Regions from separate parts of the Aeromonas sp. FDAARGOS 1409 genome, predicted to be linked through region 3. Evidence: predicted binding sites of a transcription regulator. Region 3 holds the regulator's gene; each other region holds the start of a gene.
The links. The regulator MetJ, encoded in region 3, represses methionine synthesis genes. The targets are predictions, from matches to a motif close to AGANNTCTAGANNTCT.
Positions count from the first base shown of each region.

Region 1: a site for MetJ is predicted at 7,125-7,140, ahead of metA (homoserine O-succinyltransferase). Genes of this name have one in related genera too.
Region 2: a site for MetJ is predicted at 6,374-6,389, ahead of metN (methionine ABC transporter ATP-binding protein MetN). Genes of this name have one in related genera too.

Region 1 covers NZ_CP077395.1:959,432-969,074, reverse strand. Annotated here, with positions in the region: gene I6L39_RS04600 (gamma-glutamyl-gamma-aminobutyrate hydrolase family protein) at 1-708, opposite strand, end outside; gene yidA (sugar-phosphatase) at 1,074-1,883, opposite strand; gene I6L39_RS04590 (DUF342 domain-containing protein) at 2,009-3,673, opposite strand; gene I6L39_RS04585 (metal-dependent hydrolase) at 4,067-4,582, shown strand; gene I6L39_RS04580 (CinA family nicotinamide mononucleotide deamidase-related protein) at 4,592-5,755, opposite strand; gene I6L39_RS04575 (HD-GYP domain-containing protein) at 5,784-7,022, opposite strand; gene metA (homoserine O-succinyltransferase) at 7,167-8,117, shown strand; gene I6L39_RS04565 (tyrosine-protein phosphatase) at 8,122-8,640, opposite strand; gene I6L39_RS04560 (Lrp/AsnC family transcriptional regulator) at 8,796-9,266, shown strand; gene I6L39_RS04555 (DUF2442 domain-containing protein) at 9,464-9,643, shown strand, end outside.
Region 2 covers NZ_CP077395.1:503,176-512,818, reverse strand. Annotated here, with positions in the region: gene I6L39_RS02365 (EAL domain-containing protein) at 1-668, shown strand, start outside; gene I6L39_RS02360 (methyl-accepting chemotaxis protein) at 706-2,682, shown strand; partial or broken gene I6L39_RS20370 (transcription/translation regulatory transformer protein RfaH) at 2,946-3,038, opposite strand; gene rfaH (transcription/translation regulatory transformer protein RfaH) at 3,059-3,559, opposite strand; gene metQ (methionine ABC transporter substrate-binding lipoprotein MetQ) at 3,657-4,457, opposite strand; gene I6L39_RS02345 (methionine ABC transporter permease) at 4,484-5,137, opposite strand; gene metN (methionine ABC transporter ATP-binding protein MetN) at 5,196-6,239, opposite strand; gene I6L39_RS02335 (hypothetical protein) at 6,714-7,169, shown strand; gene ppgK (polyphosphate--glucose phosphotransferase) at 7,221-7,964, opposite strand; gene queG (tRNA epoxyqueuosine(34) reductase QueG) at 8,048-9,202, opposite strand; gene I6L39_RS02320 (NAD(P)H-hydrate dehydratase) at 9,299-9,643, shown strand, end outside.
Region 3 covers NZ_CP077395.1:715,723-725,365, reverse strand. Annotated here, with positions in the region: gene tyrS (tyrosine--tRNA ligase) at 1-347, shown strand, start outside; gene yrfG (GMP/IMP nucleotidase) at 482-1,150, opposite strand; gene nudE (ADP compounds hydrolase NudE) at 1,298-1,906, shown strand; gene cysQ (3'(2'),5'-bisphosphate nucleotidase CysQ) at 1,950-2,762, shown strand; gene I6L39_RS03360 (aromatic amino acid transport family protein) at 3,174-4,442, shown strand; gene I6L39_RS03355 (tRNA-binding protein) at 4,525-4,863, opposite strand; gene I6L39_RS03350 (AraC family transcriptional regulator) at 4,948-5,706, opposite strand; gene metJ (met regulon transcriptional regulator MetJ) at 5,742-6,065, opposite strand; gene metB (cystathionine gamma-synthase) at 6,289-7,467, shown strand; gene I6L39_RS03335 (bifunctional aspartate kinase/homoserine dehydrogenase II) at 7,467-9,643, shown strand, end outside.

The DNA of each region.
Region 1 (9,643 bases), 240 kb from region 3:
GTGGGGGTTCTCCGTCGCCTTCCACTCCGGGTGCCACTGCACCGCCAGGGTGAACTGGGGCAGCGCCGGCGCGTGGATCGCCTCGATCAGGCCGTCCTCGGCGTGGGCCAGTGGCGCCAGCCCGGCCCCCAGCCGCCGGATCCCCTGGCCGTGCAGGGAGTTGACCGGGATCTGCGGCTCCCCCATCAGTTCCGCAAACCAGGTGCCGGGCACCAGGCTCACCCTGTGGCTGTGGCCATACTGCTCATCCACGGGATCGTCCGCATCCTCCCTGTGATCCGCATAGCCGGGTTCGCAATAGACCTTCTGATGTATGTCCCCGCCGAGGGCCACGTTGATCTCCTGCATGCCGCGGCAGATGCCGAGCAGTGGCAGCCCCCTGTCGATGGCGGCGCGCACCAGGGGAATGTCGAACAGATCCCTGTCCCTGTCCTGGGGTTTCTCCGGGGTGAGGTTGTCCTGGCCGTAGAGGGTGGGATCTATGTTGGAGCCGGCACCGCTCAGATAGACGCCGTCGGCGAGATCCAGATACTGCTCCAGATCCTCGGTGCCGCAGCAGGTGGGCACCAGCAGGGGCACGCAGCCGCTGATCTCCACCAGGGGGGTGATGTATTTGTGGGTCATTACCTGGTAGGCGTGGCCGCTACGGGCCTGGGCTCCCATGGTCATCAGCACGACGGGTTTGGAATGGGAACTGGGGTTGGGCATAGGTCACCTTGACTATCCTTGTCGGTCTCATCCTGCGCCTTGGGAAGGCCCTTGCCGTGGGGTGCTCGCAAAGGCATGCCTCAAGGCATGGTCATGGGATCAGGGTCGTGCCGTGGTGCCAGAATCGTCGGTCAGCCTGGGCAACGACAGCCTGGATCCTGACTCCAGTCTGCCAAGGCCGTTCAATATGTCAAACGAAATGATGCAACTATGTTAACCGATGGCGTGGCTCAGCCAAGTTGAGTCCCATTTTCAGGGGGTTGTAGAGAGGCGGACGGGGATCCAGGGTATTTCATGGTGGATATATTAAACATTCGGCCCGGATGGCCGGATAGCAGAAGGGCCCCGCAGGGCCCCTCGTCGACTCAGGCTGTCAGGATGAACTCTTCTATCACCCTGGCCACGCCGTCCTCGTCGTTGCGGCTGGTGGTGTGCCGGGCCAGCGCCTTGATCTCGTCGGTGGCGTTGCCCATGGCCACGCCGAGCCCGGCATATTCGATCATGTGGCGGTCGTTGCCCGCATCCCCCACCGCGATCACCTGGGCGGCGGTCAGGCCCAGGTGCTCCGCCAGGGCGGCCACGCCGGTGCCCTTGTTGCTGCGCTTGTTCATGAACTCGAGGAAGTAGGGGGAGCTGCGCACCACCGTATAGCGCTCGTAGAGCTCGGCGGGCAGCCGGGCGATGGCGCGGGAGAGCAGGGGCTCGGGGTCTATCATCATCACCTTCATGATCTGCTCGTCGGCTGGCAGGGTAGCGAAGTCCACCAGGTTGATCGGCATCTTGATCAGCCGGGACTCGTGCTCGGTGTAGGGGCTGACCCTGGGGCTGATGAGACCCTGGCTCACGGAGAAGCCGTGAACGTTCACCCCCAGCTCGCTGGCCAGGTGGGCGATGGCGCTGGCGTCGCTGCCGGTCAGCAACTGGCTGCGGATGATGCGCTGCTCCGCCACCTGCTGCACCAGGGCACCGTTGTAGCAGATGACGTAGTCATCCTGGCCGGTGAGACCGAGCTCGGCCAGATAGGCCGTCATGCCTTCCAGCGGACGACCCGAGGTCAGGACCACGGTCACGCCCCTGGCGCGAGCCGCCGTGATGGCGGCCTGGGTGCGGGGGGAGATCCGGCCCTCTGGGGTCAGCAGGGTGCCATCCATATCCAATGCGATCAGCTTGTACATCTTCTCACTACCTGAGTCTGGCCGGCCCGCCCTGTGGGGCCATGGGGAGGCCGAGTGTAGCGAAAATTGCCGCCGGGATCACGAGTTGAACGGTTGCATGGGCGGTGCTGTCTCTGACTGGCGCCTTAGCGCTGGCCCTGATAGGGGGTCAGTTGCAGCTGATCCTCCCGGATGGCGAAGTGGATGGGGCCGTGCTCGATGTCGACCCTGTTGTGGTGATGGGCCATCTCCACCTCGACGCCGGGGAAGAGGCGCTGGGTGGCGATGATGTCCATGTTGGCCATGAGCGCCTGCAGCGCTTGCTGCGCCTCGACCAACTGCTCGTCCAGGGATCTGCTCTCGTCGAGCTGGCGGGTGCGCAGCGCCTTGATCTTCTGCAGCGTCTCGGGATTGCGCTTGTCGCCGGGCAGTTGCAGCAGCCGCAGGATGAGGTCCTGCAGCTTGTCTATCTGCTCCCGGCAGGCCTGCTTGCGCTGGCGCAGGGCCAGCTCCTGCTCCTTCTGGCTGAAGTAGCCGCCGAGGATCTGCAGCCTGGTCCGGTTCGCCGCCGAGGCCCCGAGCACGGGGGCCATGATGAGCCGGTTGGCGATGTTGACGCCGCCGATGAGGTGACCCTTGCGCATGGCGCTGTCCCCCACCTTCAGATCCTGGCCGCTGCGGCAGTAGCAGTGGCTGAGCTGGCTCAGGATCTGGATGTCGCCGTCGGCCTCCAGCCTGGCGTACTGGGCATAGCCGGCGTGGATCTCGCCCCCGGCGTTGAGGTGGCAGAGGTACTCGTCCTCCCCCTGCTTGCGGCCTATGATGCCGTTGCGCACCGTGATGGTGCCGCCTGACTCGATATAGCCCCCCTCGACGAAGCCGCCGATCACCACGTCCCCGCTGGTCTTGACGCGCATGCCGGGCATGACGTCCCCGGTGACCAGCAGGGAGCCCTCGAATTCGACGTGACCATGGCGGATGTCGACCTGCTTGACGCTCAGCACCTCGTCCACCCGCATGCCGGCCCGCTCCTGGCACGGCAGGCCGGGGCGGGTCGCCAGCAGCAGATCCGGATCCTCGGGGGAGAGGCAGGTGCCTTCCCCCGCCGTCATGGCGCTCTCCTTGCCGGACCTGGCCGGCAGCACCTGGCCCGTCACGGTGAAGCCGTCCACGCCCTGGGTGGCGGGGTGGCGGCGCATCAGCGCAGCCCCCGCCTTGACGGTGAGCAGGGTTCCGAGGTCGCGCATGTCCACCTTGCCGTGGTCCAGCTCCTGGGGAGTCAGGATCCGCTCGGCCGCGGTCGCCACCAGTCTCTCCAGGCGGGTATCCAGGCCGTGCTTCGCCGCCTTGCCCAGGGCGATCACGGGGCTGAGCAGGGCGCCGGGGGCCGCCTCGCCGGCGGCCAGGACGGCGGCGGCGAGCAGCCGCTCGCTCACCCCCTGTTTGACCGGGCTGGCCGCCAGGGCTTCCCGCAACTGCGCCAGGGTGAGGGGCTGGCCGCCCCAGTCGGCGGTGATCTGCGCCCTGGCGCTCATCTGGTCCTTGTCCACCTGGATCAGCAGCCTGGCGTCCTGGCGCCGGGCCACGGGCACGGGCGGGTGGGCTGGGGCATCCGGCGTTGACGTCAGGGTGTTGAGCAGGGTGACGGCCTCGCGGATCCCCTCGTCGAGGGGTTGATAGCGCCGGCAATTGGAGAGGCGCAGCAGGGCCAGGACATCGTCCTCCCGGACGGGCTCGGTGAGGCCAGGGGCGATGCGCAGGCAGACATAGTTCATGTCGGCCGACAGCTGAAACCACGCTTTGCTTAACACCGGGTGCCTCCCTCGTTGCGCCTGTCCGGCTTGCCCGAACGGGGCAGGTCCTTGCCGAAAACCGATGCCGCCGGGGCGGCCCAGGTCGCAGTATTCGGGTATTTTTCCTTCCGGGTCAACGATCTGAATGCAAATGGGTGAACCGGGTTGAGGAAATATCGGCTGACGGGAGAGGGGCGGAGTCGGCACATGCCATGTGCCGCATTGCGGGTTTTTAGCGCAACATGCTGAATTTTTATGCTTTCGCTGTCCAGAGTGTCCATCAAGTTGAGAGTGGCAATACGATTCACCTTGCCAGGCAGGAAGAGAGAGATTTTAATCTGCCGCCGCCCCAGGGAGATGGCCCTGGTCGCCACCGACCAGCCCCTTTTTTTGTCCAACCGAACGAGCCCCATGACCGCCCAAGGCCACCTGCTGTTTTCCGTCACCTGCGTCCTGCTTGCCCACAAGGCCGAGCTCACCCCGGCCCTGGCCGATGCCAGCCTCTGGCACCTGGTCCCCATGGCCCTGGCCAGCGCCCTGCTGCCGGATCTGGACCATCCCCACTCCCTGCTCGGGCGACAGCTGCCCTGGCTCTCGGGGCCCCTCTCCCGCCTGTTCGGCCATCGCGGTTTCACCCACAGCCTGCTGGCGGTGGGGATGGGGGTCTGGGGGCTGGCACAGGTGGAGGCCACCTGGCTGCTGTCAGGGGCGGTGAAGGATGCCCTCATCGTGGGCTATCTCAGCCATCTGCTGGGGGACTGGCTCACCCCCATGGGGATTCCCCTGCTCTGGCCCTGGCGTCGGCGTTTTCGCCTGCCCGGCCTGCCCCTCAGGAGCGGCGGGGGTTACGAGAGGGCCTTCTGCCTGCTGACCCTGGCGCTCGCCGGGTACTGGGTCCACGGGGATCTGGGGTTTGCCGCCTTCTAGTGCGAAGGTTCAGCCTTGGCGCCTGGCCGTTCTCGTCAGGGTGAGGTAGTCGGCGAGCACCGGCAGCCCCTGCAGGTGGCGGCGCAGCATGTCGAGGGCGGCGAAGGCGAGGATCCGGCGCCCGCTCTCGGGATCCGGGTGGCTGACCTTGAGGGTCTGGCCAAACTGCCGCCCGTCGGCGCACAGCAGCAGGGGCACGCCGTCCGGCCCGGCACGGCCTATGGTGAGGCTCAGGGGCGCGGCGGGCACCGCCAGCTGCATCAGGTCGGCGGGGAGGCTGTGGCTGAAGTGCGCCTCCAGCCCGGGGTGGAAATGGCACATGGCCAGCAGGGCGCCCCGGCTCTCCCCTTCTCGCAGGTGCAGCGGCCGCGCGCCCAGCAGGGCCAGGATCTGGCTGGCCGGCTCCTCGTTGCCCCGTCCCACCAGCCAGGGCGCAATCTCCCCCAGCAGGCGCGCCTCGGCGGCATCCATGTCGGCGGCGCTGGCCCCGTGGCCGATGAGCTTCAGCTCGATGAGCGGCATGGACGAGCGGTAGCCCAGCTCTATGCCGGAGGGCCAGGGGGCCGCATCCAGCCGGTCCGAGAGGGCGGATTCCGAGATGCCGAAGGTGTAGAAGCGGCGCAGCTCGGTATCCGTCGCTTCCCCCGCCAGCGCCTTGAGACGCGGCATGATCTGCTCGCGCACCATCTGCTTGAACTCGAACGGCACGCCCGGGGTGAAGAAGAGTCGGCTCTGGCCCTGGCTGGCCGGGTGGCTGACCACAAAGCCGCAGGCGGTGCCCACCGGGTTGTCGAGGATCTCGCAACCCTGTGGCAGCCAGGCCTGCTTGGCGTTGCTGGCGGCCATGGTGCGGCCGCGGCTGGCGTAGCGCTCGGCCATGGTGGCGAGCCAGTCGGGGAACAGGGTCAGGGGTTGGTCGAACGCCTCGGCTGCCGCCTGGGCGGTGAGGTCGTCGGCGGTGGGGCCGAGGCCGCCGCACACCAGCACCACCTCGGCGCGTTCGCTGCTCTCGCGCAGCACGGCCTTCAGGTCGGCGAGGTTGTCCCCCACGGTGGCGCGGCGGCGCACCTGCCAGCCCTGCTCCAGCAGCAGGGCGCTGAGCCAGGCGGCGTTGGTGTCCACCACCAGGCCGGTCACTATCTCGTCGCCTGTGCTGATGATCTCGATGCGCATGGGGACTCCTTGGGTGGGCGGCGCCCGATCAGGGCTTGCCGTGTTCGAAGTAGTAGCTGATCCGGGTGCGCGGGTTGAGGTACTCGAACACCGCGGGGGGCAGGCGTTTGGGGTGGATCACCTTGGCGATGGTCAGCCCGGCCTCGTCGAGGTCGATGATGGCTGCCTCCTGGCGCGGGATGCGGGGATCATACACCAGTACCGCGGGGTAGAGCAGGCGGGAGGCGTTGACCGACATCACCAGGCCCACCTGGCCGTTGGAGAGCTGCACCACGCTGCCCGGGGGGTAGACCCCCATCAGGCGGATCAGCATGCCGAGGTGATCGGCGTTGAACTGGGCCTTGCGCTGCTTGTAGAGGCTGCCGAGGGCCGAATAGGGCACCTTGGCCTGCAGGTGGCAGAGGTTGTCGTACTCGTTGATGAGGGAGACGATCTGGGTGAGGGGATCGAGCTGGGTGCCCCTGAGCCCCTGGGGCCCGCTACCATCCAGGTATTCGTGGTGGTGCTGCACGATGAGCTTGGCGGGATCCGGAAAATCCTTGGCCAGGCTCAGCAGCTCCAGCCCGTAGCGCGGGTGCTGGGCCATCAGGTTCAGCTCAGGCTTGGTGAGCGGCTCCGTCTTGCGCAGCAGCTGGCTCGGCAGCTTGAGCTTGCCGATGTCGTGGAACAGGGCCCCCATGCCGACCTGGCGGATCGCCTCGGCCGGCAACTTGCACTCCCTGGCCAGCAGCATGCTGAGCACGCTGACGTTGAGGGAGTGGAACTGGAGGCTGTTGCCGTCCGCGCTGTCCGACACCAGGTGCAGCACCATCTCGTCCACCGACAGCAGCTGCTCCGTCATGGCGTTGATCAGCTCCTGGGCCTCGTTGATGGCGTTGAGGGGACGGGACTGGATCTTGCCCATCAGGTTGCGCACCTGGGCCAGGGACTGGCGGAACTGTTTCTCGCACTGCTGCAGGTCGCGGCGATAGCGCTGCAACTGCTCGATGCGCCGGGTCTTCTCCTGCTCCATCACCTGCTGGCGGGCGACGAGCGCCTCGCCGTCCTCCTCGTGGGAGGTGTCCTGGCCGAGGGGCTTGGGGGGCGTGTCGCTCTTGTCGGGGATGATGGTGACCAGCTTGAGGCCGAGCCGACGGATCAGCTCTATCTCCTCCTCGCTCTTGAGCTTGAAGCTGGAGAACAGGAAGGGGTGTTCACGCCACCCCAGCGGCAGGGAGACGTAATTGCCGACTTGCAGCCGGTCGACCGAGATCTTGATTCCTGTCATGGGGTTGGGCACGAGAGACACACTGAGCCGTATGCTAGTCAAAGGCCGGGGTGAATACAAAAGGTATCTGATGACAGGATGAGCGCTTTATTATAGGCTTCTAGATGTCCAGACATATTTACCGATGCAGTACAGGGAGTCAGCATGCCGATCAAGATCCCGGACCAGTTGCCCGCCGCCGAAGTGCTGGGGCAGGAGAACATCTTCGTGATGACGGAATCCCGGGCCGTCACCCAGAACATCCGCCCGCTGCGGGTGCTCATCCTCAACCTGATGCCCAAGAAGATCGAGACCGAGATCCAGCTGATGCGAATGCTCTCCAACTCGCCGTTGCAGGTGGACGTGGATCTGCTGCGCATCGACGATCGGGAGTCGAAAAACACGCCCCAGGCGCACCTGGAGAACTTCTATCACGACTTCGAACAGGTGCGCGGCAACAACTACGACGGCATGATCATCACGGGGGCGCCGCTCGGGCTGGTGGAGTTCGAGGAGGTGATTTACTGGCCCCGCATCGTCGAGATCATCGAGTGGTCCCATCAGCACGTGACCTCCACCCTGTTCCTGTGCTGGGCGGTGCAGGCGGCGCTCAAGGCGCTCTATGGCATGGAGAAGCAGACCCACGGCGAGAAGCTCTCCGGGGTCTATCGTCACCACCGTCTCGACGAGCACGAGCCGCTGCTGCGCGGCTTCGACGACGAGTTCGTCGCCCCCCACTCCCGCTACGCGGCGTTCGACGGGGATCTCATCCGTGCCCACACCGATCTGCAGATCTTCGCCGAGTCCGAGGAGGCGGGGGTCTATCTGGCGGCGACCAAGGATTGCCGCCAGGTGTTCGTCACCGGTCACCCGGAATACGATGCCCTGACCCTGGACGGCGAGTACCGGCGGGATCTGGCGGCCGGCCTCTCCCCTGTGGTGCCGGTCAACTACTACCCGGACAACGACCCGGACCAGACCCCGCGCGCCACCTGGCGCAGCCACGGTCACCTGCTGTTTTCCAACTGGCTCAACTACTACGTCTATCAGTTGACCAGCTACAGGGTGGAAGACATCGGCAAGGTGTTCACCTACCAGCAGCCCAAGGGGCAGTAACGCCTCAGTCGGCCCCGGCCAGCCGCCGTCCCCGGGTGTCGAGCCAGTGGCGGTGGCTGGCCAGGGTGAAGGCGCGGGGCCGCCTGGCCCGGATGCAGGCCATGGCCTCCTGCTGGGGCTGGCCCTGGCTCATCAGCAGCAGGGCCGCCGCCAGCCCGGTGCGACCGCTCCCCCCGTGACAGTGAATGGCCAGGTGGCGCCCCTCCCGCAGCAGGGCGAGCAGCTCGGGCAACACCCTGGGCCAGGCCCGTTCGAAGGCGTCGTCAGGGGCCTGGTCGTCCGCGACGGGCAGGTGGAACCAGCCCATGCCTCTGGCCTCCACCCGTGAGCCGAGTGTTCCCATGCCGAGGTCGGCCAGCTCGGCCTGCGTCATCAGGGTGAGCACTCCGCCGGCACCGGCCAGCTGCAACTGGGCCAGAGCCTGTTCCATGGGGACCTGCTGGCTGCCGGGGCAGGGGGTGAGCAACAGCTGGCCGTCGAGGCGCAACACCTCCAGGCTCCAGAAGGGGTGGGCACTGAGCATGGGGGTCCTCGTGGTGGCTGGGATAGGCGGGATGGCTTGGCCTCCCGCTGGGGTGCGGCACAGCATAGGGGCGCCGGGGGCGATGTCAATCCGCGTTGTGTTCGTCCCGGTTTACGGGCAGAGTCTAAAAAAATCGAGCGATGGAAGGAGTAGAGATGAGAAACCTGGATCAACTGGACTTGGACATCCTGGCCCATCTGTTTCGCGATGCGGGCATGACCAACAAGGACTTGGCGGCCCTGGTCGGGGTGGCGCCGTCCACCTGCCTGGAGCGGGTGCGCAAGCTGCAGCAGGACGGGGTGCTCAAGGGGGCGCACTGCGAGGTGGACTACCAGGCCCTGGGCGGCCATATCCAGGCCATGGTCTCGTTGCAGCTGGCGCGCCACAGCCGCCAGATCATCGATGCGTTTCGCGACGCCATCCTGGCGCTGCCCGAGGTGATCAGCCTGTTCCACATGGGCGGCAAGGATGACTTCCTGGTGCACCTGTGCGTCTCCGACACCGAGCACCTGCGCAACTTCGTGTTCGACCACTTCACCTCCCGCGAAGAGGTGGTGCACCTCGAGACCTCCCTGGTGTTCGAGCACAGGTTCAGCCGCTCCCTGCCCTGCTTCCCCCATGCCTGAGTCTCCTTCGTCCATGGCGAGGGGTGAAGGTGCGCGAGGTGGCCTGACCTGCCTCCGGCGGCAGCCGGAACGGGCGGATCCGGGGCCAGCCCGGGCCACTACGAGATAAACGGCTGAAAAAACTGTGATCCTCCCGGCAAAGCGGGGAGGGTTGCTTGCCTATAATGGCGCCGAATTTCTCAATCGGAGCCGAAGGGATGCCGGTCTTTATCGATGTGGAATATCTGCGGGGATGGTGCCTGTTCGTGGTGCTCTCCGACGGCGTCACGGGCGTACTGGATCTGACCCCCTGGCGCCACCAGCCGCTGTTTGCCGCCATCGACACCGAGCGACGCTTCGCCCGGGTCTTCATCAATCGCCGCCACCAGCTGGAGTGG
Region 2 (9,643 bases), 210 kb from region 3:
AGCACCCCCTCTACGGCCTCATCTCCCCGGCCCGTTTCATTCCGCTGGCGGAACACAACGGGCTCATCGACCCGCTCACCGAGGTGATCATCGGCAAGGCGCTGCGCGATGGTCACCTCTGGGAGCAGACCGGGCTCTCGCTGAACCTGTCGATGAACCTCTCCACCACCTCGCTGATCGAGGGGGATCTGTGCAACACCCTGCTCAGCCACTGCCAGCGCTGGAGCATCAACCCCGAGCTCATCACCCTGGAGGTGACCGAGAGCGCCTTCGTCAAGGATCTCGGCAAGTCGCTGGAGGTGCTGACGCGCCTGCGCATGCACGGCTTTGGCCTCTCCATCGATGACTTCGGCACAGGCTACTCCTCCATGCAGCAGCTCGCCCTGCTGCCCTTCACCGAGTTGAAGCTGGACAGATCCTTCGTCGATCGCTGCTACGAGGATCCCTCCCGCCTTGCCATCATCGAATCCAGCATCGAGCTGGCGCGCAAGCTGGGGTTGAAATCGGTGGCCGAAGGGGTCGAGGACGAGGCCACCTGGCAACTGCTGGCGAGGCTCGGATGCGATCAGTGCCAGGGGTTCTTCTCCGCCCGTCCCATGCCCCGCGAGGAGCTGAGCGTCTGGCATGAGAGCTGGCTGGCACGGCTACCCACGCTGATCAGGCGCTAATTCAGGGCAGGATGCCCGCAGTCACACAAGGATGGCCATGAAACTATCAAGCAAGCTGTTGTTGAGCTTCTGTTTTATCAATCTGCTCATCATTCTCTCGTCGACCCTCGTCTACCATCAGCTCGGCCGGATTGAGGGCTCGCAGGATGTCTTGCTGGCCCAGGCCCTGCCCGCCTTGCAGCGGGACGAGGCGAGCCAGAAGGCGCTGATCGCCACCGTCTCCTCCCTGCGTGGCTACCTCATCCTCGGCAAGGACCCAGCCCAGTCGGCGCGCCTGAAACAGGAGTGGGAAGGGGCCTGGCGGCTCATCGAGCGGCAGTCGTTCACCCCGGATCTGACCCGCTCCCTGAGAGGCTTCAAGGAGGCGCAGGAGAAGGTCTGGGCCCTGGCCCATACCGAGGATAACCTGCCTGCCCACACCCTGATGCTGCTGGAGGCGGGCCCCCTGGCGGAGGCCGCCCTGGACCAGCTGCAATCCATTGCCAACGAAGAGGTGGCGACCCCGCAGGATCAGCTGCCGGGGGATCGCCGCCTGTTGCTCAAGCAGGTGGGGGATGCCTACAACGGCCTGGCCAATGCCCTCTCCGCCCTGCGGGATTTTCTCATCTCGGGGGAGAAGGCGTATCGCGACAAGTACCAGGACTACTACCAGTTCCATCTGCAGCGGGTGGCCGAGATCAAGCAGCAACAGGCCAGCTTCACCGAGGCGCAGAAGGGGCTGTGGACGCTGTTCGAGGAGATGTCCGCCCCCTTCGCCGAGCTGGTCGGCCAGGTGATCGAGAAGCGCCAGGCGCCGGACTGGGACAGGGCCAACCACCTGATGGCCACCGAGATAGAGCCCGCCCTGACCCGGCTCGCCGACCAGCTGGCGGCCCAGGTGACCCATACCCGGGGGGATGTGGACAAGATGGCCGGCGAGATGACCGCGGCCGGCCAGACCATTCATCGCACCCTGCTGCTGGCGACCACCAGCGTCATCCTGCTCGGCACCCTGGTGGCCCTGCTGTTCAGCCGGCGTCTGACCCGGGAGATTGCCAGCCTGGTGAACCGGGCCGGTCAGGTGGCCGATGGCCGCCTGCCGCTCGCCCCCCTGCCGGTGCTGCGCCAGGATGAACTGGGCGGCCTGACGGGCTCCATCAACCGGATGTCGGCCCAGTTGCGCGAGCTGGTGGGGGAGATCCAGGGGGCGGTCGGCCAGGTGGAGGGGGCTGGCCGCGAGGTCGGCCAGACCACCAACGCCATCGTGGACGACCTGGCGAGCCAGAGCCAGAGGCTGGATTCGGTGGCTGCCGCCATCGAGCAGATGTCGGTCAGCACCCGGGATGTGGCCGGCAACATTGCCGACGCCGCCGGGGCGGCCCGCCAGACCGAACAGCAGGCCAGGCAGGGTGAGCAGGTGCTGGGACGCATGGGGGACACCATGGCGCAGATCGCCGCCATGATCACCCAGGCGGATCAGGCGATGGCGAAGCTCAGCAGCCAGAGCGAACAGGTGGGGCGCGTCACCGAGGTGATCGCCACCATCGCAGAGCAGACCAACCTGCTGGCCCTCAACGCTGCCATCGAGGCGGCGCGGGCCGGTGAACAGGGGCGCGGCTTTGCGGTGGTGGCCGATGAGGTGAGGCAGCTGGCGAGTCGTACCAGCGCATCGACCATGGAGATCAACCAGACCATCGCCAGCATCCAGCAGCAGACCCGGGAGACCGCCGATACCGTGGGCGACGGCACCCGGCTGGTGGCGCAGGGACGGGGGGCCCTGTCCTCGGTAACCGAGACCCTGGAGGCGATGACGGCGCTGGTGCAGGACCTCAGCGGCCGGCTCGCGGCCATCGCGGCGGCGACCGAGCAGCAGTCCAGGGTGGCACAGTCGGTCGCCGGCACGGTGGAGGAGATCGCCGGGCTCAGCCATCAGTCCAGCGAACACAGTCAGCAGGGGGAGCAGATCGCCGCCAGGTTGACGCGGGAGACGGGCAGGCTGACCTTGGCCATCAGCCGCTTCGCGCTGGATGCCTGACGCCGACCGGGCGGCAACAAAACGGGGCAGACCGGCGGGTCTGCCCCGTTTTTTTCAGCCCCAAGGCCGGCATGTCAGGTGGTCGATGCCGCCACTGTTCTCCTGATTGATCAGGGTGACCCGCGGAGAAGTTGATCACCGTGGGACGCGGTCACTCCAGACGGCGGAAGGACTAGTTCTCGACGCTGCTGCAGGTCTCCTGATTGAGTGGGTGACCAGCAGGCGAAGGGGGCGCTTCTCGCCACGAATCAGACGCTGCGCGGTCACTCCAGACGGCGGAAGGTCTGGTTCTCAAAGCTGCTGCAAGTCTCCTGATTGAGCAGGGTGACCAGAAGGCGAAGGGGGCGCTTCTCGCCGCGAATCAGACGCTGCGCGGTCACTCCAGACGGCGGAAGGTCTGGTTCTCAAAGCTGCTGCAAGTCTCCTGATTGAGCAGGGTGACCAGAAGGATGGCCCGTTTCTCTCCATCCGGCTCCAGATAGATGGCCTCGAAGCCGGCGAGGGGGCCGGATTCGATAAGCACCTTGTCTCCCTGGGTCGGCAAACGGGCATAGCTGGCGCGGGCCTCGTCGCTGTCGTCCCGGCTCATCAACTGGTAGATCAGCTGGCTGCTGACGGGGGTCCACTCCTTGCCGAAGTGGATGATGCGGCTGATGCCGCGGGTCGATTTCAGGGTGACCGGGGTCACCTCCTCCAGATCCACATAGATGAAGAGGTAGTTGGGAAACATGGGCTCCCGCACCGGCACCCGTTTGCCCCGTTTCAGTTTCTCGATCTCGACCATGGGGTAATAGGATTCGACGCCCTGGGCTGCCAGATGTGCGCGGGCGCGGGCCTCTTCCTTGGGTTTGCAGTAGGCCAGATACCATTTCTTCATTGTTGTTCTGTTTTTCGTGTTGCCGTGCTTCCGACTATGATAACGGGGGCAAAAAAAAAGGCCACGCTTGGCGTGGCCTTTTTTACAGAGTGAGTGATTACCAACCTTTCACCAGACCGCCCTTGAACAGCTCGGTCCCCTTCTTGTAGACCTCGTCGGTCTGGAAGGACTGGACGAACTCCTTGACCTTCTCGTCGTCCTTGTTGTTTTCGCGGGCGACGATCAGGTTGACGTAGGGGGACTCCTTGTCTTCGACAAACAGGCCGTTCTCGGTCGGGGTCAGCCCGATTTGACCGGCGAAGGTGTTGTTGATGATGGCCAGATCCACGTCTTCCAGGGAGCGCGGCAGCTGGGCGGCTTCCAGCTCGACGATCTTGAAGTTGCGCGGGTTGTCGACGATGTCCAGCACGGTGGCTTCCAGACCGGCGCCTTCCTTCAGCTTCAGCAGGCCCTGTTTCTCCAGCAGGATCAGGGAGCGACCCAGGTTGGTCGGATCGTTCGGCACCGCGATCTGGGCGCCGTCCTTGATCTCGGACAGCGCCTTGATCTTCTTGGAATAACCGGCGATCGGGTAGACGAAGGTGTTGCCGACCGGCACCAGCTTGAAGCCGCGATCACGGATCTGGGCGTCCAGGTAAGGCTTGTGCTGGAAGGCGTTGACGTCGACGCTGCCGTCGTTCAAGGCCACGTTCGGGGTGACGTAGTCGGAGAAGGTGACCACTTCGACGGTCAGACCGTATTTCTCCTTGGCCACCTTGGCCGCGGTCTCCACCAGCTCGGTCTCGGGGCCGGCGATGGCGCCCACCTTCAGGGTCTTGTTCTCTTCCTTCTGGCCGCAGCCGACCAGTACTAGGGTTGCCAGCAGCGCGGCTGCCGCGGATTTAATGCCCAATTTCATAAAAACCTCCTGTCAGAAATCGACGATTAACGATGATCACATTGTTTGACCAGGCGCTCACCCGCGCTCTGGATGAGTTGAACCAGCACCACCAGAATGACCACGGTGACCAGCATGACGGTGGGATCGAAACGCTGATAGCCGTAGCGAATGCCCACATCCCCCAGACCTCCCCCCCCGATGGCGCCGGCCATGGCGGAGTAGTTCACCAGGGTGACGAGGGTGATGATGATGCTGTTGAGGATCCCCGGCAGGGCCTCGGGCAGCAGCACCTTGGCGATGATTTGCAGGGGCTTGGCCCCCATGGCCTTGGCCGCCTCCAGCAGGCCGTCCGGCACCTCCATCAGGGCCCCTTCCACCAGACGGGCGATGAAGGGGATGCAGCCGACGGTCAGCGGCACTATGGCGGCTATGGTGCCGATACTGGTGCCGACGATGAATCGGGTCAGCGGTATGATGGCCACCAGCAGGATGATGAAGGGCACGGAGCGTCCCACGTTGACGATGACGCCCAGGATCCTGTTGAGCAGCGGGTTGGCCAGGATCTGGCCCGCCTTGGTCACGTGCAGCGCCACGCCGAGCGGCAGGCCGAGCAGGCAGCCGAACAGGGCGGAGGCAAACACCATGATCAGGGTGTCGCCGAGGGCCGAGACCAGCAGATTAATCATTGCTTCGGACATGAGTCATTACCTCCAGCTGGATAGGATGGCTGAGTCGCCGAGGATGGGGCGCAGCAGATTAGTCATTGCTTCGGACATAGCCCATTACCTCCAGCTGAATGTGGTTGTCGATGAAGAACTGCTGGGACGCCTCGCACTGGGCCTCGTCCCCGAACAGCTCGGCCAGCAGGAAGCCGAACTTGACGCCGCCAGCGTATTCGATGTCCGCACTCAGTATGCTGATGTCGATGTTGAAACGGCGGCTCACCTCGGAAATCAGCGGCGAATCGACGGTGGCACCGGTGAAACCCAGCTTGACCAATGGGTAGCTGCCGGGCACACGCTCCGCACTCATCCGCTCCTGATACTCCTGGGGTACTTCCAGGTGGATGGTTGAGTGGATGAAATCCCGAGCCAGCTGGGTCTTGGCGTTGCTGAAGAACCAGGCGACCTCGCCCTGCTCGATCAGGCGGCCGTCGCTGATGATGGCCACTTCGTCACAGATCCCCTTCACCACGTCCATCTCGTGGGTGATGAGCAGTATGGTGAGCCCCAGCTTGACGTTGATCTCCTTGAGCAGGCTCAGGATGGAGCGGGTGGTCTGCGGGTCCAGGGCCGAAGTGGCCTCGTCGCACAACAGCACCTTGGGCGCCGGCGCCAGGGCGCGGGCGATGGCGACGCGCTGCTTCTGGCCGCCGGAGAGCTCGGACGGATAGGCATGGGCGCGGGCTTCCAGCCCGACCAGGGCCAGCAGTTCGCTGACCCGGCTCTGGATCTGCGCCTTGCTCCAGCCCGCGAGCTCCAGGGGGAAGGCGATGTTGGCGGAGACGGTGCGGGAGGCCAGCAGGTTGAAGTGCTGGAAGATCATGCCGATCTGGCGGCGGGCCTGGGTCAGATCCCGCTCGCTCAGGGCGACCAGATCCTGGCCATCGACGATGACCTGGCCCTCGGTGGGGCGCTCCAGCAGGTTGACGCAACGAATGAGGGTGCTCTTGCCGGCACCGGAGGCACCGATCACCCCGAAGATCTTGCCTTGCGGCACATGCAGGCTCACGTCACGCAGGGCGTGCACGGCATCACTGCCTTTACCGTAGACTTTGTTGAGACCGATCAACTTAATCATGGATTCTTCCGTGCTAACAGCCTTAAAGCACAGGGCGCTACAGGCGGGTAAATTGGGCAGAGGTTTCACTGGGTAGCTCTGTCATCATGGAGGATGATGCTAAGATGTCCGGATGGCTGTGTCAACGTATGTTTTTACGTCTAGACGTCTAAAAAATGGATAAGGATTTCCGTCCACCGACTATGGCGGCGAGGGGGGATCGGGAGTCTCAAGATCAGATTCTGACTTGATGATTCATGACCGAATATAACCTGGAAAATTAACCATAACTTGTCTATTCGATGCTTCTCTCGGAGCCCGCCTGTGGTAGACCGGCTCCTCGCCCCCCCGGCGCCGCCTCTCGCCCACCGCGCATCCCGCGGCTTTTTTTCTTCACCATCCCCTTGATGAAGAACAATAAATAACCATTTTTCGGTCGGGACCAGGCGCCACCTCCTTATACTGGCAGAAGGTGGATGCCAGGAGGAGGGAGAGATGCGATTTCAACAGATCAAGGACCTGATGCTCTATCTCGAGCAGCTTCATCATCAGCAGGGGCTCAGCTACGGGCGCCAGATCCCCAGGGTGGACGGGGAGCGCAGCCGGATGCTGCTGGCCTATCTGCAGGGACGGGAAGACGCGGCGGCGGCCCATCTGCACGACTATCGCGAGCAGATGGGGAAGGCGGTCAAGGAGACCTGGCTGGATCAGGGATTCGGCGAGGATCTGCTGGCGGAGTGCGAGCGCCTGGCGCTGGCGGCCGGCACTCAGCCGGAGGAGATAGTGGCCCTGGTGTCGCAGCAGGAGGAGAGGCTCATCGCCGAGCTGGAGCGCCTTGCCCGGGAGTGCCCCACGCCGGACACGGGGGCACTGCTGAAGGCCCTGGCCTCGATGGCGCGATCCCGGCTGACCCGGCTGGTGCACGGGGCTCATCGGCTCGACGACATCTGAACCAAGGGACCCGGCAGGGGCCGGATCTGTCGGGGGCATGACGGGGAGGGGTCAGCCCTTCTGCCGGGCCGCGCCGTAGAGGGCGGCTCCTATGATGCCGGCCTGGTTGAGGTTTGCCGCCGCGACCAGGGGGGCCCGGGTCTCGATTCGGTCGATGAACTTGTCGAGCTTGGCGGCACTGCCGCCTCCCAGGATGAAGAGGTCGGGGGAGAAGAGGAATTCCAGGCGGGCCAGGTACTTGTTGAAGCGCTTGCCCCAGCGGCTCCAGGAGAGATCCTCGCGCTTGCGCACGGCGTCGGAGCAGTAGTGCTCGGCCACCATGCCTTCCAGGATGAGGTGGCCCAGCTCGGTGTTGGGCAGCAGCTGGCCGTTGACGAATACCGCGGTGCCGATGCCGGTGCCCACAGTGATGAGGATGATCACCCCCTGGCGATCCCGCCCGGTGCCAAAGCGCATCTCGGCGAGGCCCGCCGCATCGGCATCATTCAGTACATAGCAAGGCAGGCCGGTCACGTCGGCGAACAGGTGGGCGGCATCGGTCTCGATCCAGCTCTTGTCGATGTTGGAGGCGTTCTTGGCGATGCCGTTGTGGATGGTGGCGGGAAAGCCGCATCCCACCGGGCCCTTCCACTGGAAATGCTCGACCAGCGCCTTGAGGGTGTGCGCCACGGCGGCCGGGGTGGCCGGTTGCGGCGTGGCGATGCGGTGGCGCTCGCCAATCAGCTCCCCGGTCTCGGTGTCGACCAGGCAGCCCTTGATCCCGGACCCGCCAATATCTACTCCCAACATCTGCATCCGAATCTTCCTTTTATTGTGCCGATGGTCAATGGTCGGCAGAGCATGAAAAAATGCCTGCGATCCGGCAAGGGCCAGATCGCCTATGCGTGATCCGGCAGACCTTTTTCGATGCAGCGGATCAGCAGGCGGGTCTTCTTGTGGTCTTCCTGCTGGCGGTTGGCCAGGGTCGCCAGCGCCCACTCGATATGGTCGGCCACCATGGGCTCGGCCTCGCCGAGCGCCTGCTGCAGGGCTTCGATGACCTGCGGGCTGGCGGGACCGTTGCCAAGGGCCACCGCCAGGTTGCGGCGCCAGCGCCGGTAGCCGATGCGGCGGATGGGGCTGCCCTCGGTGTGCTTGAGAAAATCGCTCTCGCTCCACCCCCACAGATCAAGCAGGGGCGGGCGGTGCAGAGTGGGGCGCGGGCTGAAGTCGGGCTCTGGGCTCGCATCCGCATAGCGGTTCCAGGGGCAGATGAGCTGGCAGTCGTCGCAGCCATAGATGCGGTTGCCCATCAGCGGCCTGAACTCCTCGGGGATGGGGCCGTCGTTCTCTATGGTGAGATAGGAGATGCAGCGACGGCCGTCCACCACATAGGGGGCGATGATGGCACCGGTCGGGCAGATGTTGATGCAGGCCACGCACTTGCCGCACTGCTCCTTCTCCACCGGGGCGTCCAGGGGCAGCGGCAGGCCGACCAGCAGCTCCCCCAGGAAGAAGAAGGAGCCCGCCGACTCGTTGAGCAGCAGCGAGTGCTTGCCCACCCAGCCGAGCCCCGCCTTGGCCGCCAGCGGGCGCTCCAGGATGGGAGCGGAATCGACGAAGGGACGCCACTCGCCCAGGGTCTCCTGCGAACCTTGCAACAGCGCCTCGCAGCGCCGCTCGATGCGCTCCCCCAGCTGCTTGAGCCGGTTGCGCAGCACCTTGTGGTAGTCGCGGCCGAGGGCGTAGCGGCTGATATAGCCGAGCGTGGGGTCGCGCAGGGTTGCGGCGAAGCCCGCCTCGAACGGGAGGTAATTCATCCGCACCGACAGCACCCGCAGGGTGCCCGGCAGCAGCTCGTGGGGGCGGGCCCGCATCATGCCGTGGCGCGCCATGTAGTCCATGGTGCCGTGGTGGCCGGCGTCCAGCCAGGCCTGCAGTCTGGGCTCCTCCAGGGCGAGATCCGTGTCTGTGATGCCGACCTGGTCAAATCCTAGCTCCCGTGCCCAGAGCTTGATATCGTGGGCCAGCTGTACGAGTTCGGCGGCCGTCATGCTGCGTTGCCCCTCTGCCGACAGGGCGGCAGGCGCAGGGTGGCAATATGGCGTGCCAGTTGCCGGGTCATGGGATGATGAAGCTTGGGGGCCGTCATGGTACAGGTGTTCGAGGACGCTATCCGCAGGAAAGAGGGCGACAGTCTAGCACAACCCCTGTGGCGGGCCGAACAGATCCGCCGCCTGGAGCGGCGCTGGGCCGAGCGCGAGGGGCTGCCCCTCTATGTGCTGATGGAGCGGGCGGGGGCCGCCCTGTGCAACTATGCCCGTCATCATTGGCCCGAGAGCAGCCGCTGGTGGATCTTCGTCGGCCCGGGCAACAACGGCGGGGATGGCTATGTGCTGGCCCGCCTCGCCAGGCGCCTCGGCCTCGAGCCCCTGGTGATCGCCGCCCGGGCCCCCGGCCTGCTCAAGGGGGATGCCAGGCGGGCCGCCGAGGAG
Region 3 (9,643 bases):
AGCTGGTACACGGCAAGGGGGCGCTGGCGGCGGTGCGGCGCATCCGCGAATTGCTGTTCAGGGGCGAGGTAGCACGCCTTGGGGAAAGCGATCTCGCCCAGCTGGCGCAGGATGGCCTGCCTTGCAGTCACATCGCGGGGGAGAGGGATCTGGTGACCCTGCTGGTGGAGAGCGGTCTGGCGAATTCCAGGCGCATCGCCCGGGAGCTGCTGGCGGCGGGGGCCGTCAGCGTCAACGGCGAGATCTGCCAGGATGAGCGGTTGGGGGTGGAGGAGCGGCTGTTCGGCCGCTACCTGCTGCTGCGCCGGGGCAAGAAGCAGTATCGGCTGGTGGCGTGGCGGGGCTGAGTCGACCCGGGATCGACAAGGGCTGCCCTGGCAGCCCTTTTGTTTGCCCGCTGCCCGCTGGGTCGGCGGCAGCCATCCGGCGTAGTTGCGGAGCATAACGGGGAAGGCGGTGAGCTTTGGTTCCCCTGTTGGCCTCACACGGCCAGCGGCAATAACTCGGCGTAGTCGCGGATCGCGGGGAAGGCGGTGATGCGCTGCTCGGGCTGCTGGCTGTCCGGATTCTGGATGGCGAGCTGGTAGCCGATGCCGTAGTCGGCGGCGGCGCGCAGGATCCGCTCGCTGTCATCCACGAAGAGGGTGCGGGCCGGGTCGAACGCCAGCCGTTCGGCCAGTGCCTGCCAGCAGTGCTGGCTCTCCTTCGACCACCCTAGCTCATGGGTGCTCACCATGAAATCGAGGTGCTCGGCGAGGCCGAGGTGCGCATCCTTGACCGACAGGCTGGCGGGATGGGCATTGGTGAAGAGCACCAGCCGCTTGCCCGCCGCCCGCAGTGCGGCCAGGAAGGGAATGACGTGGGGCCGCCACTGGATCTTCGCCAGGATCTCCTGCTTGAGGGCGCGGATGTCGAGCCCCAGGGTCCGGGTCCAGTAATCCACGCAGTACCAGTCGAGGGTGCCGCTGACGGCCTGATAGTGCGCCTCGATCTGCGCCCTGGCCTCGGCCAGCGGCAGGCCGAGCCGCTCGGCGTAGCGTTCCGGTACCAGGGTCTGCCAGAGGTGGGTGTCAAAATGCAGGTCGATCAGGGTGCCATCCATATCGAGCAAAACGGTATCTATCTGGTGCCAGGGCAGGGGAGTCGACATGGGGCCTCGCGATGTCTGTGGGGGGAGGGGAAAAATGGGGGGCATTATAACGGATTTTTCGGGCATCTTTCCCGCCCTTGCCCCGTGGTGTTCACCTGGGGAGTCGTTTACTCTTGAAGCACGATTTTTAACGAGCAGTCAGCCCCGATGAGCGATCCCCACAAGCGCAACCCCGTGCACCTCAGTGCCGAGACCATGGCGCACGACAAGAGCAAGCCCGAGATCCTCAAGGCCGAGATCGTGGCCGAGAGCCGCTTGTTCAAGGTGGAGTCCCTCCACCTGAAATTCTCCAACGGCGAGGAGCGGGTCTACGAACGGATGCGCGGCGGCAACAGAGGCGCCGTCATGGTGGTGCCCCTGTTCGATGCCCACACCCTGCTGCTGGTGCGCGAGTACGCGGCGGGCACCCACTCCTACGAGCTGGGCTTTCCCAAGGGGCTGATCGATCCGGGGGAGAGCGCCATCGAGGCAGGCAACCGGGAGCTGATGGAGGAGGCGGGCTTCGGGGCGAGCAGCCTGACCCTGCTCAAGCAGGTGTCGCTGGCGCCGGGGTATTTTTCCAGCCGGATGGACATCCTGCTGGCGCGGGATCTCTACCCCGAGCAGCGGGTCGGCGACGAGCCCGAGCCCCTGGAGGTGATCCCCTGGCCCCTCAACCGGATCGACGAGTTGCTGGCGCGCCCCGACTTCAGCGAGTCGCGCAGCATCAGTGCCCTGCTGCTGGCCCAACGTTGGCTGGCGGAGCAGCAGGATTAGCCCGTTCAGGGCGGTTAGGCAATCAGAGACAGAGGGAAGCACCATGCAGGAGTTGTTGGCCTGGATACCTGAGGTCAAGGCGATCGCCCGCGAAGCGGGGCGGATCCTTCACGAGATCTACCGTGGCGGCCAGTTCGAGCGCCAGTTGAAGGAGGATGCGACCCCGGTCACCAGTGCCGATCTTGCCGCCGACGCCTACCTCAAGCAGGCGTTGTCGGCGCTCACTCCCCATGTGCCCGTGCTGACAGAAGAGGCGGCAGACATCCCCTTCAGCCAGCGTGCGAACTGGCGCCAGTACTGGCTGGTGGATCCCCTCGACGGCACCGGCGAGTTCATCGCCGGCAGCGGTGACTTCGCCACCCTGATCGCCCTGGTACGGGACAATGTGCCCGTGCTCGGGGTCATCTATGCCCCCGAGTCGGATCTGCTCTACTGGGCGGTGCGCGGCCACGGCGCCTTCAAGGAGGCGAATGGCGAGGTGCGCCCCATCAGCGCCATGCACCATGAACACGATCAGCCCGACTCCCTGGTGGTGGCTATCAGCCGCCGCCAGAAACTGGAGACCCTGACCCGCCGTCTCAATCCGACCATCCACTACGAGCTGATCCCGCTTGGCTCCAGCTCCCTCAAGTCCTGCCTGGTGGCGGAAGGCGTGGCGGATTGTTACGTGCGCCTCGGCCCCACCGGGGAGTGGGACACCGCCGCCGCCCAGTGCATCGTGGAGGCGGCGGGGGGCCGCATCCTCAGCTTGGCGCTGCAACCGCTGAGCTACAACGAGACGGAGTCGCTGGAGAACCCGGACTTCATCGTGATGGGGGACCCGGATCTCGACTGGGGACGCATTCTGGCCCACTGACGGGTCGACAATCTCGTTGGGAATGCAATCAGGCGACCACAGGGTCGCCTGACTGCATTGGTGTGATCCACTGGGTGGTCATGGGGATTTCAGGGAGATTCGCTAGTGATGGCGATAATGGCAGTGGATCATCACATCCAATCTGGCTGCACTGGCATAAATTTCAGTTAATTCTGGAGGTAGCCCATTAATCGAAATAAAAAATCGACACTGGTTTTTATTTTGGTCTTATATTCTAAGTATTGAGTTAATACCGGTATTAACTGAATAATCCGGGTTGAAATTCCCTCCCAATCTCACTGGTGGAACAGGGCTTTGCCAGTGAGATCTGCCTGCCTCCATTTTTGAGAATTAAATGCTAAAGGAGCACAATGTTTTTAGGTTTTAATACTATATAAAAGTGATTTATCGATGAGTTTATCTGCAGAGGTCTCGCGGGAGCTGTCCGGTTCCCCCTCCACCATGGCCAGCACCGGCTGGCGTCGCCACGATACCCACTGGGTCATCAGCCTGTTCGGCACCGCCGTCGGCGCCGGCATCCTGTTCCTGCCCATCAACCTGGGTCTGGGGGGGATCTGGCCCCTCGTCATCGTCGCCGTGCTGGCTGGCCCCATGACCTTCCTGGCCCACCGCGGGCTGGCGCGTTTCGTGCTCTCGTCGTCGCGCCCCCAGGCCGACTTCACCGAGGTGGCCGAGGAGCACTTCGGCAAGATGGCCGGGCGCCTCATCTCGGCGCTCTATTTCCTCTCCATCTTCCCGATCCTGCTCATCTACGGCGTCGGGCTGACCAACACGGTGGAGAGCTTCATGGTCAATCAGCTCGGTATGGCCTCCCCGGATCGGGTGATGCTCTCCGGCGTGCTGGTGTTCGCCATGATCGCCGTGATGCTGGCCGGCGAGAAGGCGATGCTGCGGGCCTTCGCCGTCATGGTCTACCCACTGGCGGCGATCCTGCTGGCCCTCTCCTGCTACCTCATTCCCCAGTGGCAGTGGCCGGAAATGACCGCCTTTGAAGGAACGGGCTTCTTCAACACCGTCTGGCTGGCGCTGCCGGTCACCGTCTTCGCCTTCAGCCATGCCGCCGCCATCTCGGGCTTTGCCAACGTGCAGCGCCGGGAATACGGCGAGCAGGCGGAGGCCAAGAGCGGCCTGATCCTGCGCAACACCACCGTCATGCTGGTGGGCTTCGTGCTGTTCTTCGTCTTCTCCTGCGTGCTGAGCCTCTCCCCGGCCCAGCTGGCCGAGGCCAAGGCCCAGAACGTCTCGGTACTCTCCTATCTCGCCAACATCACCGACAACCCGGTGATCGTGACCCTGGGGCCGCTCATCGCCTTCATCGCCATCAGCTCCTCCTTCCTCGGCCACTTCCTCGGCGCCCGCGAGAGCCTGAAAAGCCTGATCGCCAAGCCCACCGGCCTGTCGCTGGCCAGGGCGGACAAGCTCGGCATCGCCCTGATGCTCTTCGCCATCTGGGGTGCCGCCGTCATCAACCCGGGTATTCTGGGGCTGATGGAGACCCTCTCCGGCCCCGTCATCGCCATGATCCTCTTCATCATGCCGGTGGTGGCCATCTACAAGGTGGAGGCGCTGGCCCGCTTCCGTCACGGCTGGGTCAACGGCTTCATCCTGCTGACCGGCGCCCTGGCGGTCTCTGCCCTGCTGTTCAGCCTGCTGAAATAAGCGTGCCAGTCAGCATCAAGGAAGAGAGGCGACCCCGGGGTCGCCTCTCTTGCCTCTGCTCTCTGGTTGCCTTGCCGTTGTCTCACCCCAGCTTGGCGCCGTTCTCCACCGCCTGTTCGGGGATGGCGATCACCACGGCGCCGTCCGTCCGGTAGAAGCCGGTCAGCAGAAACTCCGACTGGATGGGGCCTATCTGCTTGGGGGGAAAGTTCACCACGGCGACGATCTGGCGCCCCACCAGATCCTGTGGCCGATAGAGGTCGGTGATCTGGGCGCTGCTCTTGCGCACCCCAAGCTCGGGGCCGAAATCCGCCCACACCTTGTAGGCGGGGCGGCGCGCCTCTGGGAAGGGTTCGACCCGCACCAGGGTGCCCACCCTGAGCTCCACCATCTCGAAATCCTGCCAGCTTATGGTCTGCATCTTGGCTCCTCGTTGCCCATACCTTGCATGAGCCTCAGCATGCCTCGAATGCCTGGGGATTGTCTTCGGCAAAGAGCCGACCGGTTACGGCAGGCGGCCGTTTTGCTGGCGCCAGAGGGAAGGGGTCAGTCCGGTCTCGGCCAGGAAGCGCTCGCCGAAGGCTCCCTGGTTCTGGTAGCCGCAGCGGCTGGCCACCTCGCCTATGGGCAGGGCGGTCTGGGTCAGCAGGGTGCGGGCCAGCGCCATGCGCCGCGTCCTGAGGTAGTGGGAGACGCTCATGCCCACCTGCTGGCGAAAGGCGTGCTTGAACTGGCTCTGGCCGAGGCAGGCGATGGCGGCGAGCCGCTCGTTGGTGAGGGGGTCTGCGAGGTGCGCTTCCATATGGCGCTGCACCTTGGCGATACGAGGGGCTATGCGGGGGGCGACGGCGGGGCCCATGCCGCGTCCCTCGGTCAGCAGCCCCAGCCACACCTGATCCATGCCGGTCACGTGGCGCCCCTCGGCCACCATGCGGTGCAGGAAGGCGAGGTAGTGGCGCTGGGCCTCATCCAGCTCGACGAAGGGGTGATCCCCCAGGGCCTCCGGCAGCCAGTGGCTCTCCTGCACCAGAAACGCGTGCACCGGGTCGGCGGCGTAGTCGTGGCGAAGGCCGGGGGCGATGATGCAGGCAAAACCCGGGGCGAGGCGGCGCCCCTGGCCCTGCACCTCGATCTCGAGGGGGCCGTCCAGGGGGATCACCAGCTGGGCATGGTCGTGGCTGTGGCTCTGCATGTCGCTCTGGTAGCGGCGCAGGCTGAAAGGGGAGGCGGCAGATAAGCATGACGCGGCACCGGGCCGCGTCATCGAAGGGAAAGCATCGTTTGCCATGGGCAGCCGGATCACTCGGCGTCGAAGTCTTCGATTTCCTTGCCCAGTGCTTCCATGATGGCGCGGGCCTCGGCGGGGACGCTGTCCGGGTGATCCTTGCGCAGGTCGTCGTCGCAGGGCAGCGGCTGGCCGGTGAAGGCGTGCAGGAAGGCTTCGCAGAGCAGCTCGCTGTTGGTCGCATGACGCAGGTTGTTCACCTGGCGACGGGTGCGCTCATCGGTCAACACCTTCAGCACCTTGAGCGGGATTGAGACGGTTATCTTCTTGACCTGTTCGCTCTTCTTGCCGTGCTCTGCATAGGGGCTGACGTAGTCGCCGTTCCACTCTGTACCCATGTTCCACCTGTAGTCGTTTGGCCGTGAGCGCGGATTTTAACCCTTAAGGAATTCAATGGCAATCCAACAGCAAAGCCATTTAGACGTCTAGAAGTGTTGACGGCTTTTTTAAGGTGGCGTAGTGTGGTGCACCATGGGCCGGCAGTCCGGCCAGCGAAAATGAGAGCGGGGCTGGACGACCCACGAGGCGGACCGGCTCCGGCAACCCATCAAGGAGAGTGACATGACCCACAAGGCCACCCTGGCGGTACGCACCGGGATTGAGACAGACACGCAGCACGGTGCCGTGGTGCCCCCCATCTACCTCTCCAGCAACTACACCTTTGCCGACTTTGGCGAGCCCCGTCAATACGACTATGCCCGCTCCGGCAACCCGACCCGCACCAATCTGGCGGACGCCCTGGCGGCCCTGGAAGGGGGGGCCGGCGCCGTGGTGACCGGCACCGGCATGGGGGCCGTTCACCTGGTGACCACGGCTCTGCTCAAGGCGGGGGATCTGCTGATCGCCCCCCACGACTGCTACGGCGGCACCTGGCGCCTGTTCGAGTATCTGGCGGCCAAGGGCCACTACCAGGTGCAGTTCGTGGATCAGGGAGACGAGGTGGCGCTGGCCGCCGCGCTGGCCCAGAAACCCGCACTGGTGTGGGTGGAGACCCCCTCCAACCCGCTGCTGCGGGTGGTGGACATCGCCGCCATCGCCGAGGCCTCCCACGCGGCGGGCGCCCAGGTGGTGGTGGACAACACCTTCCTCTCCCCCTTGCTGCAACAGCCCCTGGCCCTCGGCGCCGACGTGGTGGTCCACTCCACCACCAAGTACATCAACGGCCACTCCGACGTGGTGGGGGGCGTGGCGATCGCGAAGGAGCCCGCGCTGGCCGACTCCCTGGTGTGGTGGGCCAACTGCCTGGGGCTCACCTCCGGTGCCTTTGACTCCTACCTCACCCTGCGGGGTCTGCGCACCCTGGCTCCGCGCCTGCGCACCCATCAGGAGAACACGGATCGCATCCTCGCCTTCTTGCAGCAGCAGCCGCTGGTCAAGCGGATCTATCACCCCAGCCTGCCGAGCCATCCGGGCCACGACATTGCGCGCCGTCAACAGTCCGGCTTTGGCGCCATGCTAAGTTTTGAGCTCGATTGCAACGAGACGGGGCTGCGCGCCTTCCTCGCGGGGCTGCGCCTCTTCTCGGTGGCGGAGTCCCTCGGCGGGGTGGAGAGTCTGGTGGCCCATCCGGCCAGCATGACCCACAGGGCCATGACCCCTGCGGCCCAGCAGGCGGCGGGTATCAGTGCCCAGTTGCTGCGCCTGTCGGTGGGGATCGAACACGGTGAGGATCTGGTGGCCGATCTGGCCCAGGGGTTTGAACAGGCGCAGTTGGCACAACAGGCAGAGCAGGTGAAGTAATGGAACAACAACAAGGAGAGTGTGTGGTGTCAACAGAGGCAGTCTTCAAGCGGCGCCATGTACACAAGTTCGGCGGCAGCAGCCTGGCGGATCCGGTCTGTTATCGCCGGGTCGCCAGCATCGTCGAGCAACAGGTGGGGGGCAACGAGCTGGTGGTGGTCTCCGCCGCGGGCAAGACCACCAACCGGCTGATCCAGCTGGTGGAGCTGGCCGAGGCGGGGGACGAGGCCGCAGGGGAAGCCATCACGGCCCTGCACGCCTACCAGCAGAGCCTGATCGACGGTCTGCTGGAGGGGGAGCTGCTGCTCTCTCTCAGCCAGCAGCTGGCGGACGACATGCAGCTCATCGCCAAGACCCTGGAGGGGCAGTTCGACCGCTTCGAGCGCAACGGCCTGCTCGCCTTTGGCGAGGTGTGGTCGGCGCGCCTCTTGGCCGCCCTGCTCACCAGCCGGGGGGAGCCGGCCGCCTGGCTCGATGCCCGCAGCTTCCTGCGCGCCGAGGACGGCGCTCTGGTCAAGGTGGATACCGCCCTCTCCAGCGAGCTGCTCAAGGCGCGGCTGGCGGAGCATCCCGGCCGCATAGTCGTGACCGGCTTTATCGCCGCCGACATGGAGGGGCGCTCCCTGCTGCTCGGGCGCAACGGCTCCGACTACAGCGCCAGCCTGCTGGCGGCGCTGGCGGACGGCGAGTCCACCACCATCTGGAGCGACGTGGCCGGGGTCTACAGCGCCGACCCGCGCCGGGTGAAGGAGGCTCGCCTGCTGGAGCGCCTGAGTCTGGCCGAGGCGAACGAGCTGGCGCGGCTCGGCTCCTCGGTGCTCCATTCCCGCACCCTGCAGCCGGTGGCCGACAGCCGCCAGCGCCTCACCCTGCGCTGCAGCTACAACCCGGATGAGGGCTGCACCCACATCCTGCGCCGGGCTCCGCGCTCCGGCGGTGCCCGCATCGTCTCCTCGGTGGATCAGATCGCCCTCATCGAGCTCAAGGTGCTGCCGCAGACCCATTATGAGCAGACGGTGGCGGCCATCGAGGCCCATCTGGCCCGCCACCGCCTCCATCCGCTCACCCTGCAGCGCCAGCCGGATCGCCGGGTGTTGCGCCTCGCCTACACCCTGGAGGTGGCGGAAGGAGCCTTCGAGGTGTTACGGGACTTCCAGTTGCAGGGCAACTTCACCGGCCTCATCCAGAAGGAGGGATACAGCCTGGTGGCCCTGGTGGGAGCCGGCGTCACCGACAACGCCGAACAGTGCCACCGCTTCTACCAGTTGCTGGCGGATCAGCCCCTGGAGTTCGTCCAGGTGGCCAAGGACGGCCTGAGCCTGGTGGCCGTGCTGCGCCAGATCGTGCTGGAGCCGCTGCTCATCGCCCTGCATAGCGCCCTGTTCAGCCGTCCCACCCGGGTCGGACTGGTGGTGTTCGGCAAGGGCAACATCGGCGGTCACTGGCTGGGGCTCTACGCCCGCGAGAAGGCGCGCCTCGAGCACGAGCTCAATCTGGCGCTCACCCTCTACGGGGTGTTCAGCTCGGAAGGTGGGTTGCTGGACGAAGAGGGGCTGGACCCGCTCAAGGTGCAGGACAATTTCGCCCCCAAACCGCTGATCTGGCCGGAGCTCTTGTCCCAGCTGGAGCAGCACGGCTTCGACGCCCTGATTGCGCTGGATCTCACCGCCAGCGAGACGGTGAGCCGCTACTACCCGGACTTTGCCCAGCTCGGCATCCACATCATCGCCGCCAACAAGTTTGCCGGCGCCGCCGACAGCGAGTTCTACCAGCGCATCAAGCAGACTTGCCGCGACCACCAGGTGCAGTGGCGCTACAACGCCACCGTGGGGGCCGGCCTGCCCATCCAGTCCAGCATCCAGATGTTGCGTCAGAGCGGCGATCGCATCCAGGGGGTCTCCGGCATCTTCTCCGGTACCCTCTCCTGGCTGTTCCAGCAGTATGACGGCACCCGTTCTTTCTCCGAGCTGGTGGACGAGGCCTGGCAGCACGGCCTGACCGAGCCGGATCCCCGGGAGGACCTCTCCGGCCAGGATGTGCGCCGCAAGCTGCTCATCCTAGCGCGGGAGGCGGGCTTCGAGCTCGACTCCGCCGACATCGAGCTGGAGAACCTGGTGCCGGTGGCCCTGCGGAAGGTGAGTGCGGATCAGTTCATGGACAGGCTCAAGGAGCTGGA